4 regions of the Endobacterium panacihumi genome follow, and region 3 is predicted to be linked to each of the others. Evidence: predicted binding sites of a transcription regulator. Region 3 holds the regulator's gene; each other region holds the start of a gene.
What was found. The regulator LexA, encoded in region 3, represses DNA repair genes until DNA is damaged. The targets are predictions, from matches to a motif close to TGTTCNNNNTGTGTTCNG.

Region 1 (4,189 bases), on a different contig from region 3:
AACTGGCGCGTGCGAAAATCAATCTGGCGCTGCATGTCACCGGCCGGCGTGCCGATGGTTATCACCTGCTCGACAGTCTCGTGACCTTTTGCGATACCGGCGACCGGCTGGACATCTCCGCTGCCGCCGAGGACCGGTTTTCCATCTCAGGCCGGTTTGCCGCAGCCCTTGGTGACCCGTCCGACAACCTCGTGCTGAAGGCGCGTGACGGGTTGCGTCAGCGCCTCGCCGCTGCCGGTATCATCACCGGCCCCGTTGCCATTCATCTGGACAAGAACCTGCCCGTCGCGTCCGGTATCGGCGGCGGCTCTGCCGATGCCGCCGCCGCCCTGCACGGCCTGATGCGCGTCTGGAACGCCGATCTGGAGCCGCAGGAGGGACAGGCCCTGCTCCTCTCCCTCGGCGCCGATGTGCCGATGTGTTTTTCCGGCAGGCCGCTTGCGGCACGCGGCATCGGCGATCAGATAAGCGTGTTGCCGCAGATGCCGGCCATGGCGCTTGTCCTCGGTAATCCGTTGATCGGCGTCTCGACGCCCGCCATCTTCAAGGCACTGGAACGGCGCGACAACTCACCTGTGAGTGCGCTGCCCGCCGCCACCGACCTTGGGGACTGGATCGACTGTCTGGCCGCGTTGCGCAACGATATGGAACCGGCAGCAACGATGCTGGTGCCGGAGATCGCCACACTGCGCGCCATGCTCGATGCCGAGGGCGCGCTGCTGTCGCGTATGTCCGGTTCGGGCGCCACCTGTTTCGGTATTTTCGAGAATGGGGAAAAGGCCCAGACTGCCGCAGCGGCATTAAGCAGCGCGCGTCCCGACTGGTATTTTTGCGCGACATCCACCGTGCCGGGCGGGGTCGGATAAGGCCCGTCAGCGCGCGGCTATTTGCGCGCCGCCCAGGCCGGCACCATCTCGCTGATCAGCATGAACGTCTTCTGTCTCTGCACCAGCTGCTCCAGCGGCATGCCCGATTTGGCGATTGCCATCGCCTGTGATTTCGGCAGAACGAAACCATATTCCAGAGGCGGAACACGACGGCTCAACCGCTTGAAGAAGGATGGCAGATGATTGCGTGACGGCGAAAATTTCGCCGCCTGCCTGTTCATCGCCAGATGTTCGCCCAGCTCGTCGATCCAGCCCATCTGCGGGCGCGCACCCGGCTCCATCAGAAGCAGCCATTCGCCGCGCACGGAACGCAGGATGTCCTTGATATCCCAATGGTTATGGAAACGGCATCCGGCCGCGTCCGCCACCCGCGCGCTGCCATCGCGAGAGCCGTGATCGAGGATCACCACATCGCTCACAAGCCCCTCCACGGCGCCCGCCACAAGCACAGACAGGGTCTGCGCCAGTTCCGTTTCCTGATCGCGGCATTCCATGATGACAGTCAGCATTTGTGACAGTTAGCCCATAAAGGCACGAAACGCCACTCGCAGGATCTCGCATTTTTGTTCTTGCAATGTTCCGTTTTCTTCGATAGGAATTTTGTCATTGCAGCGGCGCATCGCCGCCTGCGGGAGATTCCGATGAACGAGCTGTCAGATTTGAGGCAGGGTGCGCTTGCACCTGGCCATACGGCAGATATTGCCAACGCACTGGTGAACGCTTCCGGTCTTCGGATCGAGATCGACCGCCGGCGCGGACGCGGCGCGGGCATCAACCCGAGCGGCCGTTTCGAGGAACAGCGCCGCGAGACGTTTGACGACGGCTGGCAGTCGCTGGAAGAACTGGAACCGTTCCGCACCGAAGTGCAGGTGGAAAAGCCGCGTACGGCAATCACCCGCAACGACAGCCCGGATATCGGCTTCGACCGTTCCATCAATCCCTATCGCGGCTGCGAGCATGGCTGCATCTATTGTTTTGCGCGCCCGACGCACAGCTATATGGGCCTCTCTGCCGGGCTCGATTTCGAGGCAAAACTGTTTGCCAAGCCGGATGCGCCGCGCCTGCTGGAACGCGAACTCAGCCGCCCGGATTACAAGGTGCGGCCGATCGCGATCGGCACCAATACCGATCCCTATCAGCCGATAGAGAAGGAATGGCGCATCATGCGGCAGATCCTCGAAGTGCTGCAGAAGGCCGGGCATCCGGTTCTGATCGTCACAAAAGGATCGTTGATCACGCGTGACATCGACATTCTCTCCGACATGGCGGCCAAGGGTCTGGCCAAGGTCGGCATTTCGGTGACGACGCTCGACCGCAAGCTGGCGCGCAGCATGGAGCCGCGCGCTGCTACGCCGTCGCGTCGTCTGGAAACCATCAAGGCGCTGACCGAAGCCGGCATCCCGACAGCGGTGATGATGTCGCCGGTCATCCCGGCGCTCAACGACCACGAGATCGAACGCGTGCTGGAGGCAGGCCATGCGAGCGGCGCGCGCGAGGCGAGTTATGTGCTTCTGCGCCTGCCGCTGGAGGTGAGCCCGCTGTTTCGCGACTGGCTCTTGCAAAACTATCCGGACCGCTACCGGCATGTGATGAACCTCGTGCGCTCGATGCGCGGCGGCAAGGATTACGACGCCGATTTCACCAAGCGCATGAAGGGCGCCGGCCCCTATGCCTGGCAGATCGGCCGCCGTTTCGAGATGGCGACCAAACGGCTCGGTATGGCACGGCGCGGCATGTCTCTGCGTGACGATCTGTTCGTGCGGCCTGATGGAGGCGGCGTGCAGCTGTCGCTGCTGTAAAGACGCATTTCAAGAATTTCGACACGGTCCACCGCCGCTTTCCGTGTCGAATTGCCCCGGCCCCGCTCTCCCCCTTGCGGGAAACGTTGCCGCCGTTATGCCGGGGCTTGCAGGAGATCGGGTCGGCGTGCGATTTTCGCCGCCATGAAAAAAAGCACGCCGCCCGATTCTCCCAAACTCTTTGATCCTCTGCCGCTGAAACCCGATTTCAGCATAGAGGAGGCCGCCCGCGCGGAAGGCCTGTGGCCGGTCGCCGGCACCGACGAGGCCGGACGCGGACCTTTGGCCGGACCGGTCGTTGCCGCTGCCGTCATTCTCGACCCTGAAAACATTCCGGCGGGACTGAACGACAGTAAAAAGCTCAGCCTGAAACAGCGTGAAAAACTGTTCGACGCGATCATCGCCACGGCGCAGGTGTCGATTGCCTCATCCGGCCCACAACGCATCGACGACATGAATATTTTGCGCGCCAGCCTGGATGCCATGCGCCGCGCCGTGGCGGGGCTGGAAACGCCCCCTGCCCTCGTTTTATCCGACGGTCGCGACGTCGTGCCCGGCATCACCTGCACCGGCCGCGCCGTCATCAAGGGCGATGCCCGCTCCGTCTCGATCGCCGCCGCCTCTATCGTCGCCAAGGTGACGCGTGACCGCATGATGGCGCGCGCCGGCGCTGTGTGGCCCGCCTATGGGTTTGAGGGGCATGCCGGCTATGGCACGGCGCAGCACCGTGGCGCCATCATCGAGCATGGCCCGTGTGTGTTGCACCGGATGAGTTTTCGGCCACTGAAGAAGGATGGAGTGGTGCTGGATTAGATTCACCCGGCTAGGCCCCTGGTTTACCAATCATCCGTGCGACGAGTTCAGGCTTCCACTCCACATACTCAACCAACATCCCGTCCGGATGTCGGATATAGTTGAACACGCCGGTCTCCACGGCAGTTGATGGCAGCACGACCACAGCGCCGGCCATGACCAAAGCGTCCGTTGTTTGCTGGAGATCATCCACGATCACCGGTCCGGCTGCCTTGCGCGCCAATGCAAGCGAATTCTCGTCGCCAGCGATGACCAGAAAATCGCCGATGGCGGCCTGTTCGACATCTGCCAGGTCCGAATGCGGTTTTGCGCCGTCTCCTGCAATTGACTGGAGCAATTTGGGGTCGTCTGACCAGAAGCGGAGGTCCGCCGGGCGGCCGACTAGTTTTTCAAGGAAAGGCAAGGCATCATCAAGCGAGCGAACAAATAGCCTCGCGTATGTTTTCAAAATCATAGAGGTCCCTTTCTGTTGAAGTCCCCAATATCAAGCTGCAGCGAACCATCCGCCAGTACGCACTTTAAGGTGCCCGGTGTGGAGACGGGGGCGAGCGCGCCTCATTCCGAGGAAAATCAGGGCGATAGCGACAATACGTTACGCGCCCGGCAAATGCTCTCGTTGTCTGCCGCCAAGTGGTCATTGCCTGTCCTCGAGGCGATTGAGGAGGGCACACTTCGCTTCAATGCGCTCCA
Region 2 (4,189 bases), 630 kb from region 3:
CTGGAAGAACGGGGCGACCCGATTGACGATAAAATGATCCGGCTCGAACCAGGCAAGAAAGCGGCGTCGGCCGGCCACGCCCGCAGCCAAGGGCATTTCCTTGAAACGCACGAAGGCTGTCATCTTGTGATAATCGCGGCCCACCGATTTATGCATGCGATGCGCCGCCACCACATCGGCATCCGATTTCACCTCCAGCAGATGCCGCTCCTGCCGCAAGCGAAACAGAAGGCGATAAAGCAATGCAAATCGCCCGGGATCAGCGTGACAGACAACCGCTTCCGCAAGCCGAAGAAAGGCTGGCGGCACGCACACCTGTGCCGCATCTCCGTTCACGACCGGAAGCACGGTTGCACCCGAGGACGAGCAACCGCCGTCATCAAACAGCCCCTGCTCTCCATCACGCAGCCGCCAGTCGATCTTTTGCGGCTCGATGCCTGCAATCAGGAAACGACGCGCCGCATCCCGCCATTCGGAAAGATCGCCCCGCCCCTCCAGAAAACAGCACTCCGTCATAACAGTGACAACTGTTCCGGTTTCGGCATGAACATTGCCCGCAGATCGGTGCGATCGACCAGCCGGTGCGGTGTCCAGCCCTCTGCAATGATAAAAGCCTGCACTTTCTTCAGCGATACACCCAGGCGCGCAACATCCTCCAGCCGAAGGCGGCGGAAGCGGCGGGCCGACAGAATGGATTTCACCGTCTTGGTACCGAAACCCGGCACGCGAAGAAGCTTTTCCTTGTCTGCCCGGTTCACATCCACCGGAAACTGCTCGCGATGCCCGAGTGCCCAGGCCAGTTTGGGATCGACATCAAGGTCCAGCATGCCGTCGGGCCGCGACGATGTGATCTCGCCGATATCGAAGCCATAAAAGCGGTACAGCCAGTCGGCCTGATATAGCCGGTGTTCGCGCATCAATGGCGGCTTGATCAGCGGCAGGTTTTTCGATGAATCGGGGATTGGGCTGAAGGCCGAATAATAGACGCGCTTCAAGCCATAGCTGCCATAAAGCCGAGCACTGGTGCCGAGAATGGTGGCGTCGTCAGCGGCATCGGCCCCAACGATCATCTGTGTGCTCTGCCCCGCCGGCGCAAACTTCTGTCGCCGTTTGCTCTGCAGGGTCGGCTCGGCCATCTCTTCAATTTTAAGACGCAGATTGCCCATCGAACGCCGTATATTGTCCGGCCGTTTTTCCGGCGCAAATTTACCGATGCCGGCATCCGTCGGCAGTTCGATGTTGATCGAGAGACGGTCCGCATACAGTCCCGCCTCCTCGATCAGTTTCGGTGAGGCTTCGGGAATGGATTTCAGGTGAATGTAGCCGCGAAAATTATGGATCGTTCGCAGTTCGCGCGCAATGCGTACCATTTCCTCCATCGTGTGGTCGGAGGAGCGAATGATGCCGGAGGAAAGGAACAGGCCCTCAATATAATTGCGCCGATAAAATTCCAGCGTCAGCCAGACCACTTCCTCGACCGTAAACCGCGCCCGCTCGACATTGCTCGACGATCGATTGATGCAATAGGCGCAATCATAGATGCAGAAATTCGTCATCAGAATTTTTAAAAGCGAGATACATCGCCCATCCGGCGCATAGGCGTGGCAAATGCCTGAACCCTCAGTCGACCCCAGTCCGCCAGATGCCGACGAATCTCTTTTCACCGTCCCGCTCGATGCGCAGGAAGCGTCATATTTGGCCGCATCAGAGAGAATGGCGAGGCGTTCTTTAAGCGATTTCTTCATTAGTTTGTTCACTATATGTTCTCAACACGAATGTCAAGAAACCCTGCAAAAGCAACTGTGCCCCTGTGAAATCGCGCATGAATGCACTATCTCTGTTTTTATTGGAATTTGCCGTCAGATTTCTGTTATACTGGCGCAAATAATGTTTTTCGGACGGTTCCGGAGTTTTGCTCCGGGACCTCTTTCTTTTTGTGTCCGCGCATGGCGGACGCAGGGTCGAGGACTAGGAAATGGTTGAAAAGGTACCGATGACGCCGAACGGTTTCACGAAGCTTCAGGAGGAGCTTCGCTGGCGTCAGCAGGAAGAACGTCCGCGCATCATTGAAGCGATTGCCGAGGCGCGCGCCCATGGCGACCTGTCGGAAAACGCCGAATACCACGCCGCCAAGGAAGCGCAGAGCCATAATGAAGGCCGGATCACCGAACTTGAGGACCTGACAGCCCGCGCGGAAGTGATCGACCTGTCGAAAATGTCCGGTTCGACCATCAAGTTCGGCGCCACGGTCAAACTCGTTGATGAAGATACCGACGAAGAAAAGACCTACCAGATCGTCGGCGATCAGGAAGCCGATGTGAAGCAGGGCCGCATTTCCATTTCCTCGCCGATCGCACGTGCGATGATCGGCAAGGAAGCCGGCGATTCCATCGAGGTGGTCGCTCCGGGCGGCTCCAAGGCCTACGAAATCCTGACCGTCACCTGGGGCTGACCAGCCCTCGGTATCGGCCCGAAAATCGCAATCGATTTTCGGGCCGATACGATGCGCAGATCCAAGAACTAGAGCGTCTTTTGTGCGTCCAGATGGGCGCACGGCGTCCTAAGGCAGCATGCCGGAGACAACAGTGCCGCTTGCCGACATCCGCAAGATCCAAGTCATTGCGCCGAATTTCAAAAGGCGCCTTTCCGGCGTGACATCAACGATCATCCAGCTTCTGCCGGTTCAAGCCCGGCAGGGCCAGCGGATCGCCTCTCTTGGCCCCGGCCTGCCGGAAAGCCTGCCCTTCATTCGTTTTCGCGACCTCTTCCACCTCTGGTCGGAGCCGGATGGCGCCTCTGTTCGTATCTGGCATGCCCGCCGCAATCTCGAAATGCTGCCGGCAATCGTGATGCGCGATGTGTTGCGGATGAAGATCCGCATTGTCTTCACCTCGGCTTCGCAGCGCAAGCATACCGGCTGGACGAAATGGCTGATCTCGAAAATGGACGCTGTGATCGCCACCAGCGCCAAGACATCAGCCTATCTGGAAGTGCAAAACACCGTCGTGCTGCACGGTATAGATACGCACCGTTTTTCGCCGCCGGAAGATAGGGCGGCAGCGAAACGCGCCTGTGGGCTTGATGGCGATGCGCAGATCGTCGGCTGCTTTGGTCGTGTGCGTCACCAGAAAGGCACCGATCTGTTCGTCGACAGCATGGTCCGCCTTCTGCCCGACAGGCCTGACTGGATCGCCATCATCGCCGGTCGCGCAACGGCCAAACATATGGCCTTCGAAAACGAACTGAAGGCGCGCGTGGCGGCGGTTGGCCTTGCCGACCGTATCCTCTTTGTCGGCGAGCATACGAATATCAACGACTGGTATCGGGTGCTGGATCTTTTTGTCGCGCCGCAACGCTGGGAAGGGTTTGGGCTTACCCCGCTCGAGGCGATGGCAACGGCAGTACCGGTCGTGGCGACCGATGTCGGCGCATTTTCCGAACTGCTGGTGACCGGCGAGAACGAGACGGGCGAGATCGTTGCCCGCGACAATCTCGATGTCATGGTGAATACCACGGCGCTTTTCATGGACGATGACGTGCGGCGCGCGATGGCCTCGAAACGAGCGCTCGCCCACGTTGCGCAGAATTTCAACATCGAGGGCGAGGCACAAAAACTGGGCGACATCTACAAGGCCACCGCCACCTGAGTGGCGCGGCCCATCACTCTATCTCATCGGCAATAGGGTGTTTTCTGAGCGCATTGCGCTGATAGATCTTGGCCTGGGTCAGGAACGAATAGGATGCGCCGGTCATGGCTTGGATCAGACCCGGCACGCCACAGCGCCACAGGCCGTTGAAGAAATACAGACGCAGGAAATAAACGGTCGGTGAAAACACGAGCTTCTTGAGCTTCGACCGCTTGCCTTCGGCAACTTTCTGGTTGGCCTTCAGGGTCGAATATTTGTTTTCCTTCAAAATCTGCTCATCGAGCAGAAGGGGGCGGAAATGCAGCAGGCTGCCCGATGGCGTGTCTTTCACGCGTCCGTTCGGCATGATGCCTTCATGCACCGTCTGGCTGAGATCATACTCACCCTTGCCGTTGCGGATCATCCGCAAGTTCTGACGCTCACGAACGTTTTCGGGCGTATAACCATAACCGATCAGATACGGACGCCGAGCGATGCGCCATCCGACAATATTTTCCGGTGCCACGACAAGTTTCGGCAGCAATGCCTGGAATTGCTCGTCC
Region 3 (4,189 bases):
AATGAGCGCATGTCCGAGACCAGCGTGTTGTAGCCGAAGGAAGCACCGCGCTCGCACAGCAGCACATTGCCGTTTCCGCTTTCGGTAAACTTTGCCTGGACATTCTTCATGTCCCAGGGCGCCAGAAACTGGCCCTTCTTGACGTTGATGGCACGGCCGGTTTTTGCAGCGGCCACCAGAAGATCGGTCTGGCGCGACAAAAATGCCGGGATCTGCAGGATATCCACCGTTTCAGCAACGATGGCGCACTGCTCTTCGGTATGAATGTCGGTCAGGACCGGAAAGCCGAATTCCTTCTTGAGATCGGCAAAGATTTCCATTGCTGTTTCGAGCCCGATGCCGCGCTTGCCGGCAATCGACGTGCGGTTCGCCTTGTCGAAGGAGGATTTGTAGACGAGACCGATGCCAAGCTTCTCGCAGAGCTCCGACAGCGTGCCGGCGATCATGAAGGCATGGTCGCGGCTTTCCATCTGGCAGGGGCCGGCGATCAGAGAGAGTTTCTTGCTGTTGGAAAAAAGGACCTGCTTGGCCCCCTCGCCGACGGTTACTTCGGCCTTGGCGCTGACAGCCATGATCACTCCTCGAAAGCAAATACGGCACCCTGTCCGGGCGCCGGGGCAACCATGATACGGCTGCCCTTTTCCATGAATGCGACGTCATTAGCAGCAAGCTTTGCCCGTGTCACGGTGAGATCGGGAACACGGAAGACGATGGCGGCGCCGGTGAGGCCAAGCGTTTGCGATGACTTGAAACCAGCCTCGACCGCAAATTCAGCCCGAAAGGTTTCGGCAGACAGCACCTGCACGGCAGCGTTTCTCGCGGAAAAGCGATGATGCTCGCCGGCAAGCTCCGAACCGGTATCGATCGCGATCTGCAGACGCCCGACGTGAGAAGCCAATGCATTTTCCGCCACCAGCACGACCTCCGCCAAACCGAAAACACCGTTTTCGTGGCGCTCCAGTGTCGCGCGATCGGCCGGCAAGGGATCAAGCCGCTGACATGTGAACACGCCGAAAGAATCACTTTCCCCGCGCCCCGCAAAAGCCAGATGAAAACGGGCAAGTTTTTCCGAACCGTCCGGCAACTTCGCTAGCCGTGAGAATTCCAGCATATCACCGCCGGAAATCCCGGCTTGGGTAAACCGCTCACGGTCGGCACGCGCATTGTCCGTTGCCAGGGCGACGGCAGAAAAGCCCTCCTCGCCCATCACTGTGCGCGCCGCCTGATCCTGCGCCACGAATGCATTACCGGCTGCAATCGAGTTCTCGTAGAGTTCCGAATCCACAACGGCCAACGGCTCCAGATAGGTGCCATCCCTCATGAAAACACAGGCATTTCCCGTACCGAACGGATGTGTGGCGTCGGCCGCAACCGTGAAACCGAGCCGGCTTAATCGCCGACGAGCAATATCGAGAGACGCGGTGGGCAAAACGAGATGGTCGATGGTGAACATGGCCGCCCTTCTTCAAAACAGGCTTGAATAACAGTGATCGACTTTTCCCAGCCCGTGATCAAGCACACCATGCGCCGCCTTCGTTCCAAGCACTACCAATTTTCGTAGTTGCGGAACACACATGGAACATATAGTGTCCGTTCTGGATTTGTTTCACCTTCAAGGACCCGCCATGCTCACGCGCAAACAGCAGGAACTGCTTCTGTTCATTCACGAACGCATGAAGGAGTCCGGTGTGCCGCCATCGTTCGACGAAATGAAGGATGCGCTGGACCTGGCTTCCAAATCGGGCATCCACCGCCTGATCACGGCACTTGAGGAACGCGGCTTCATCCGCCGCCTGCCGAACCGGGCACGTGCCCTGGAAGTCATCAAGCTGCCGGACGCCTATAATGCCAGCCTGACGCCGCGCAAACCGTTTTCACCGAGCGTCATCGAAGGCAGTCTCGGCAAGACCCAGCCGGTCAAGACGGTCACCCCGCCACCGGTCGCCAATGACAGCATTCCGGCCACCACCGTGCCCGTCATGGGCCGGATTGCTGCCGGTGTGCCGATCTCCGCAATCCAGAACACCACGCATGAAATCGCCGTGCCGCCGGAAATGCTCGGCAATGGCGAACATTATGCGCTGGAAGTGCGCGGCGATTCGATGATCGAGGCCGGCATTCTGGATGGCGACACGGTCATCATCCGCAACGGCAACACCGCCACGCCGGGTGATATCATCGTCGCGCTGGTGGATGACGAGGAAGCGACACTGAAGCGTTTTCGCCGCAAGGGCGCATCGATCGCGCTGGAAGCCGCCAACCCGGCTTATGAGACCCGCATCTTCCCGCAGGAACGTGTAAAAGTTCAGGGCAAGCTGGTCGGCCTCATTCGCCGTTACCACTGATCTGCGATCTGCTGCTCAGGAATTGCAGCGGTTCCGGCAATGCCGGATCGAAAACACCTCGCCGCCAGTCATACTGGCGGTGGCGCTCCCAGGAGCGATCAGAGCCATCCATGGCGACAACGACTGACCATTCCTGAGGATCGGATTTTCCGTTAAAGCGGATTTCCAAAGCCCCCATGCGGCGCAGTGCTTCGCCATTGATCATCAGGGCGCCTGATCGGCAGCGATCGAAACGGGCGCGCGCAGCGATCACCACCTGAGCCATATCACAGGCGGGGCCGGCGTAACGCGCATCTTCCACAACCGCGATCGTCGGGCCATCGCGTGGTCTTGCGACACACCATGATCGGGCCGCGCAGGCGAATGTTGCCGAAGGGGTTTCCTGCAGTGCTTTTCGCATGCCCTGCCGGGCTCGGGCGATTTGTTCTGGTTTGAGCGGCTCTCGGCCTGCCCTTGCTACGGCAGCAACTGGCGCTTCTGGACTTGCCGCATTTTTCTTCGCAGCGCCTTTCTCCTGCATAGTGGGAGAAGCCAGGGACACAGCGTCCGAACCGGGCAGGTCTACACTCGTGTTTGCCGCCGTCAAAGCATGACTGGACTGGGGAGGCTTCACCTCCGTGTCCGGTGCCGGAATATCCAGCAAAGTCGGCCCCTCTGGCTGGGGCAATGACAGGGCATGACGCCACTGCGAGTAGATGAAACCGGGCGGACGGACGCGATTGGTGGCGACCTGACCATCCGCCAGAAACGCAGCAAGGCTGCCATCTTCCGAAACGAGAAAATCCGGCGGCGGATCGTGCCCTGCCCGCCATGAGAGAAAAATGGCCAGAGCCAGAAACGGCAGCCCCAGCAGATAAAGCCGCGTGCGCAGCAAGGTCAGGATAAGGAAGCCAGCCGTTGCGATGGGAAGAAACCAAGTCGGTTGGCGGCCGATGCCGACATCGCCACCCCAGCCGGCAACGGTTTTGGCGACGATGATGACGCCCTCCAGCCCCATGCCCATCACGTTCAAGAACGGCCCATCCAGCCCAAATGGCATCACCAGCATTGCAATCAGGCCGAACGGCATGACGATGAACGAAACGAGCGGCATGGCAGCCAGATTGGCGGCCAGCCCGTAGGTGGAAAGACGGTGAAAATGGTCGATGGAAAAGATGGCCGTCGACAGGCCACCGATCAGCGACGTGACGAAGACGCCACCGACCAGATGCCCCAGGGCAAAAACCGGTTTGAGCGCTGCCGGGCGCCATGGCGGATCGTCGCTATTCGCCTCCCTGCGCCTGCTCCATGCCGAATAGCCCGCCACCAGCGCCACCGTGGCGGCAAAGGACATCTGGAAACTCGGCCCCAGAATTTCCGAGGGAGAGACGACAAGAACGACCAGCGCCGCCAGCGCCACATTGCGCAGGCTGATCGACGGACGGTCGAAAAACACGGCGGCCAGCATGATCGCCATCATGATATAGGCGCGCTCGGCGGACACGCCGAAGCCGGAGATCAGGTAATAACCGGTCGCCATCAGAAGTGCTGCACCCGCCGCCAGCTTCTTGACGGGAAACGCCTGCGCAAAACCGGGCATAAGAGCAAACAGGCTGCGCATGCCGACAAAAAAGATACCGGCCGCCAGCGCCATGTTCAGCCCGGAAATCGCAACGATATGAGCCAGCCCAGAGACACGCAGCGCCTCGGTGGTCTCCGTGGAAATGGCACGCCGTTCGTCGGTCACGATGGCGGCGGCAAAAGCCCCGGCATCGCCGGGCACCGTGTCACGGATGCGAGAGGCAATCGCGCTGCGCCAGGTGAAAAACATCCGCTCCATGGCCCGCCCCCAACTGGCCGTGACA
Region 4 (4,189 bases), on a different contig from region 3:
GAATGAGCACATGGCTTCAGCTAACAGTGAGCCCGACGTCCTCAGTTTTTGAAGAACTCACTGTTCGCTTCTAACTGAGCAGAGAAAGCATCCTTCTCTTCGTCTCCGGTGCCATCAACAAAACCAACTGCTTTTCTTGGCGTGACTGTCCAATGCCATTTTGCCGCTGTGTTACCTTTCAATCCCTCCGGCCAGACTTTAGCGACCTCGTTTCCTTCGTGGAACCCGAGCCGCTCATTTGTATCTGGGGGCTGAAGCCAACGGAGCGATTTATCTGGCAAATACTGAGCCTTAATGCTTTTTCCAGTCACGGTAGACAGCAGTAATGCAGAGAAGATTGATGTCGCGCAACTTGATTATAGCCTAATCACGACATTGCGCTCTGAAACCACGCCGAGCCGCGTGGTCACCCCAACTTCATTGGACAAGTCGGGAATACAGCTTACGATCCATCGCTGGAGGAACCGTGTCATGATTATTCCGCGAAAACTTGTTGTGCCAGATGCAGAGATGGACGCACTTCGGCATAAACTCGGTACTTATGCTATTCGCTATCATCTCTCAGGCCCTATGAAGGAACGGCTCGTCGACCAAACATTCATGGAACTCGCCAACGAACCTGACATTCTGCTCGACAAGCCGATCGAGCAGGCGATCGCAGAAACGATGCACCGGGTATTTATGGGCGGTAAAGCTGCGCAATAATCACCTATTCACCACAACCTTCTGCATGCCTTGAAAACCTTCAGCACCCTCATAGTTTTCACGCCAGGATGGGGGAATGAAGAGTGACGATAACCGCACGAAACGAAGCGTCGCCTTGTTTGCCTCATGCAGGTGAGGCTATGACTTTCCCTGCTGCGCAGTTATTGCACGTTGGACAGCTGAAGGCCTTTCCGCTGCGATGCGTGGCCATTCCCGTTTCGAAAACCCCTATCGCTTCCACAGTCAAGCCACCCAACACGACGCGTGGATCGACGGCTTCCAGAGCTTCCAGCTATAGTCTCATGGTCAAATTGACACCCATAACCTGATCCAGATTACTGCTGCCGCCACTGCGTTTAGCGGCATGGTTGCCGCGTCGGACTTGAACTCGAAGCCTCTTGGGACCGTCACTCCCATTGCCGGGCCCACGTTCTCAGCTCGCCTTTCGCCTTCTCCGGCCAGGCCTTCACATTCGGATGGACGATAATTCTCTTGCCCTCGGGTTTCCATGCAGCGAACACCTCCACGATCCTGCCTGGACAGGAAGAGAAGTCCTGCTTCTTCATCGCAATTATGTGGTCTGCAAGCCGATCAAACGAAATCATCACCTTTGAACTCGCCGCTACCCACACCGGTCATGAGTTCCTGGAATCGGCAGAGTTGGGACCGGGTTCAAGGAGGCCGAGGCCACCAAGCTGCGCAAGATGCTCGAAAAGCTACGGTAGAAGCGACCGCCGGTGCCCTATGCTGGAGAAGCCGATATCGTCTGGGTCCATCCGACGCTGATTGCCGAGATCGAGTTCCGTGGCTGGACGGCAGATCGCAAACTCCGCCATGCGGTCTACAAAGGTTTGCGCGAGCGGCAGGACAATGCCGATGTTTTCCAGCTCGACTAGCGGATCACCATCGATGCGCTAGACTGCCCCCCATTGGTCTGAGCGGGAGGACAGCCTGGAATGTGCAACCTTTATCGGATGGAGGACAAGGACTGGGTCTCGCAATGGGCCAAGGACGTAGAGAGCCTGATCAACCTTATGCCCACCTATCAGATGAACCCGGACCAGTCGGGACCGATCGTCCGCAATACCGCTGACGGCAAAACGCAACTGGTGCATGCGCGCTGGGGCCTCCCCTCCCCGATCTTCGTTCAGAAGAAAGCAGCCGAGGCACGCGCCGACAAGATGAGGGTAAAGGGCCAGGTTGTCGATATGGACACACTCATACGTATGGAGCCGGACCGCGGCGTCACCAATGTCCGCAAGCTCACTTTACCCCATTGGAAACGCTGGTTCGGTGTGGAGCATCGTTGTATTGTTCCTGTCACAAGCTTTGCCGAGCCGGATCCCGCAAGTCAGGCACCCGGCGGCAAAGTCCCAAACGCCTGGTTCGCCCGCGACGAACAAAAATCGCTGATGTTCTTTGCCGGCATCCACGTGCCGCAATGGCAAAGCGTCCGGAAGGTAAAGGACGGGCTGACCACAGATGACCTCTATGGCTTCCTCACGACCGATCCGAATGGGCTGGTGAGTCCGATCCATGAGAAGGCGATGCCGGTCCTGCTGCTGACGAAGGAAGAAACGGAGGTCTGGATGCGGGCGCCGTGGGAGGAAGCTCAGCATCTCGCCCGCCCTCTGCCGGACGATACGCTGATCATTTCCTCGCGCGAACCCTACGGCTCCTCGATCGTCTCGAAATCAGGTGAACCCGTCGAGCAGGGTAGCCTGTTGTAGGAAGGTAAGGGCACCCGACAGTTCGGTCCCATGAAGCAGTTGTTTGCGATCGGCGGGAACGATGATACGTTCACTATCCGTTCCAACTATCAAGCCTCAACCCGGACCTTCCGGCAGCACCATGACAGACACGATCCCGGCAGAGACCTTGCGCAAAATCATCCATGTAGACATGGACGCGTTCTATGCGTCGGTCGAGCAGCGTGACAATCCGGAGCTGCGCGGCAGGCCGTTGGCCGTCGGGGGAGCTGCCGCCCGCGGTGTCGTGGCGGCTGCCAGCTATGAAGCCCGCAAGTTCGGGGTCCATTCGGCTATGCCGTCGGTCACGGCGGCGCGCAAATGCCCCGATCTGATTTTCGTGAAGCCGAGGTTCGAAGTGTATCGAGCCGTGTCGCAGCAGATCCGCGAGATTTTTGCCGAATACACGCCTCTGATCGAGCCTTTGTCACTGGACGAGGCTTATCTCGACGTGACGGAAAACCTGAAGGGCATGCCGATCGCCACAGAGATCGCGCTGGAAATCCGGGCGAAGATCAAGGCCGTGACCGGCCTCAACGCATCAGCCGGGATTTCCTACAACAAATTTCTGGCCAAGACGGCGTCCGACCTCAACAAGCCGAATGGGCAGGCGGTCATCACGCCGAAGAACGGCCCGGCGTTTGTCGAGCAGCTTGCCGTCAAGAAATTCCATGGAGTCGGGCCGGCCACCGCCGAGAAAATGCATCGGCTCGGTATCGAGACCGGCGCGGATCTCAAGGCGCAGTCTCTGCCGTTCCTGTCGCAGCATTTCGGAAAGTCCGGTCCCTATTTCTACGGCATCGCCCGCGGTATCGACAATCGCCAGGTCCGGCCCGACCGCGTGAGAAAATCCGTTGGCGCCGAAGATACGTTCAGCCAAGATATCGACGACCTTGATCTGGCGACGAGCGAATTGAAGCCGTTGGCGGAGAAGGTCTGGGGCTATTGCGAGGGAAAAGGTTTCAGCGGCAAGACCGTCACCGTGAAGATCAAATATTCCGACTTCAGCCAGGCGACGCGCAGCAAGACCACGGCCCTTCCGTTTGCCAACGGCAACGAGATTCTTGAAGCAGCAACTGGGCTTCTTGCGACCGTCTATCCGTTCAAGCTGTCGGTGCGGCTGCTTGGCGTCACCCTATCGTCGCTGACGAACGATCGGGGCGAAGATGGCGATGAGGATCAGTCGCAATTGGATTTCGGGATGTAGGCAAAAACGAAAAAGCCTGCGCGGGAGGAGTGCGCAGGCTTTTCGAAATCATTGGACACCGGCTGGAGGAGGAGTGCCGTTGTCCGTTCAGGCTACCCTTGGGAGGAGGAGTGGGCCACCTGAGACACGAAGCTTTGTGGGAGGAGGTACATCGCTTCGTTGGGTTTCTATACACGACCCTTCGGGTACCGTTAGGTCTTGCTCTGCGGTCCAGCGATGCACTTGGCGCAACGCATTATTTCTAGGTGCCCAAATACCAGCCGCGAGTAATGCAGGGGTATTTGCAGCCGGTGCAGGCAGGGTAAGGCTCTTGAACGGATACGAACCTTCGCCCCCTCAAATCAATGCTGAACGATTCCAGATATTTGCGTTCCTCGCCCAATAAGTGCTGATTTGTCTATTTGTCGTTCGAAAGCTTGAGGTGGAGGCTTATTTCTCTTGATTTGCTGCCAAGTGGTAGCAGACATTTCCACACTCATAGGCGCAAACTTGACGCATTCAGCTGCCCTTAAAAAGGGCTACGAGGGCT

Region 1: a site for LexA is predicted at 1,452-1,469, ahead of ACRQ1B_RS22175 (PA0069 family radical SAM protein). Genes of this name have one in related genera too.
Region 2: a site for LexA is predicted at 1,751-1,768, ahead of ACRQ1B_RS04470 (putative DNA modification/repair radical SAM protein). Genes of this name have one in related genera too.
Region 4: a site for LexA is predicted at 2,503-2,520, ahead of dinB (DNA polymerase IV). Genes of this name have one in related genera too.

What each region holds. Positions count from the first base shown of each region.
Region 1 is NZ_JBOZRA010000006.1:86,588-90,776, reverse strand. Features, by position in the region: gene ACRQ1B_RS22185 (4-(cytidine 5'-diphospho)-2-C-methyl-D-erythritol kinase) at 1-866, shown strand, start outside; gene ACRQ1B_RS22180 (glycosyltransferase family protein) at 884-1,396, opposite strand; gene ACRQ1B_RS22175 (PA0069 family radical SAM protein) at 1,529-2,686, shown strand; gene rnhB (ribonuclease HII) at 2,831-3,499, shown strand; gene ACRQ1B_RS22165 (hypothetical protein) at 3,510-3,953, opposite strand; gene ACRQ1B_RS22160 (winged helix-turn-helix transcriptional regulator) at 4,107-4,189, shown strand, end outside.
Region 2 is NZ_JBOZRA010000001.1:885,937-890,125, reverse strand. Features, by position in the region: gene ACRQ1B_RS04475 (UdgX family uracil-DNA binding protein) at 1-516, opposite strand, end outside; gene ACRQ1B_RS04470 (putative DNA modification/repair radical SAM protein) at 513-1,745, opposite strand; gene greA (transcription elongation factor GreA) at 1,976-2,452, shown strand; gene ACRQ1B_RS04460 (glycosyltransferase family 4 protein) at 2,571-3,647, shown strand; gene ACRQ1B_RS04455 (glycosyltransferase family 2 protein) at 3,661-4,189, opposite strand, start outside.
Region 3 is NZ_JBOZRA010000001.1:1,514,166-1,518,354, forward strand. Features, by position in the region: gene kdsA (3-deoxy-8-phosphooctulonate synthase) at 1-572, opposite strand, end outside; gene ACRQ1B_RS07510 (VOC family protein) at 575-1,453, opposite strand; gene lexA (transcriptional repressor LexA) at 1,626-2,345, shown strand; gene ACRQ1B_RS07520 (ComEC/Rec2 family competence protein) at 2,326-4,189, opposite strand, start outside.
Region 4 is NZ_JBOZRA010000003.1:199,447-203,635, reverse strand. Features, by position in the region: gene ACRQ1B_RS16350 (hypothetical protein) at 42-182, opposite strand; gene ACRQ1B_RS16345 (hypothetical protein) at 295-705, shown strand; partial or broken gene ACRQ1B_RS16340 (ATP dependent DNA ligase) at 1,356-1,601, shown strand; gene ACRQ1B_RS16335 (SOS response-associated peptidase) at 1,662-2,435, shown strand; gene dinB (DNA polymerase IV) at 2,557-3,660, shown strand; gene ACRQ1B_RS16325 (hypothetical protein) at 4,159-4,189, opposite strand, start outside.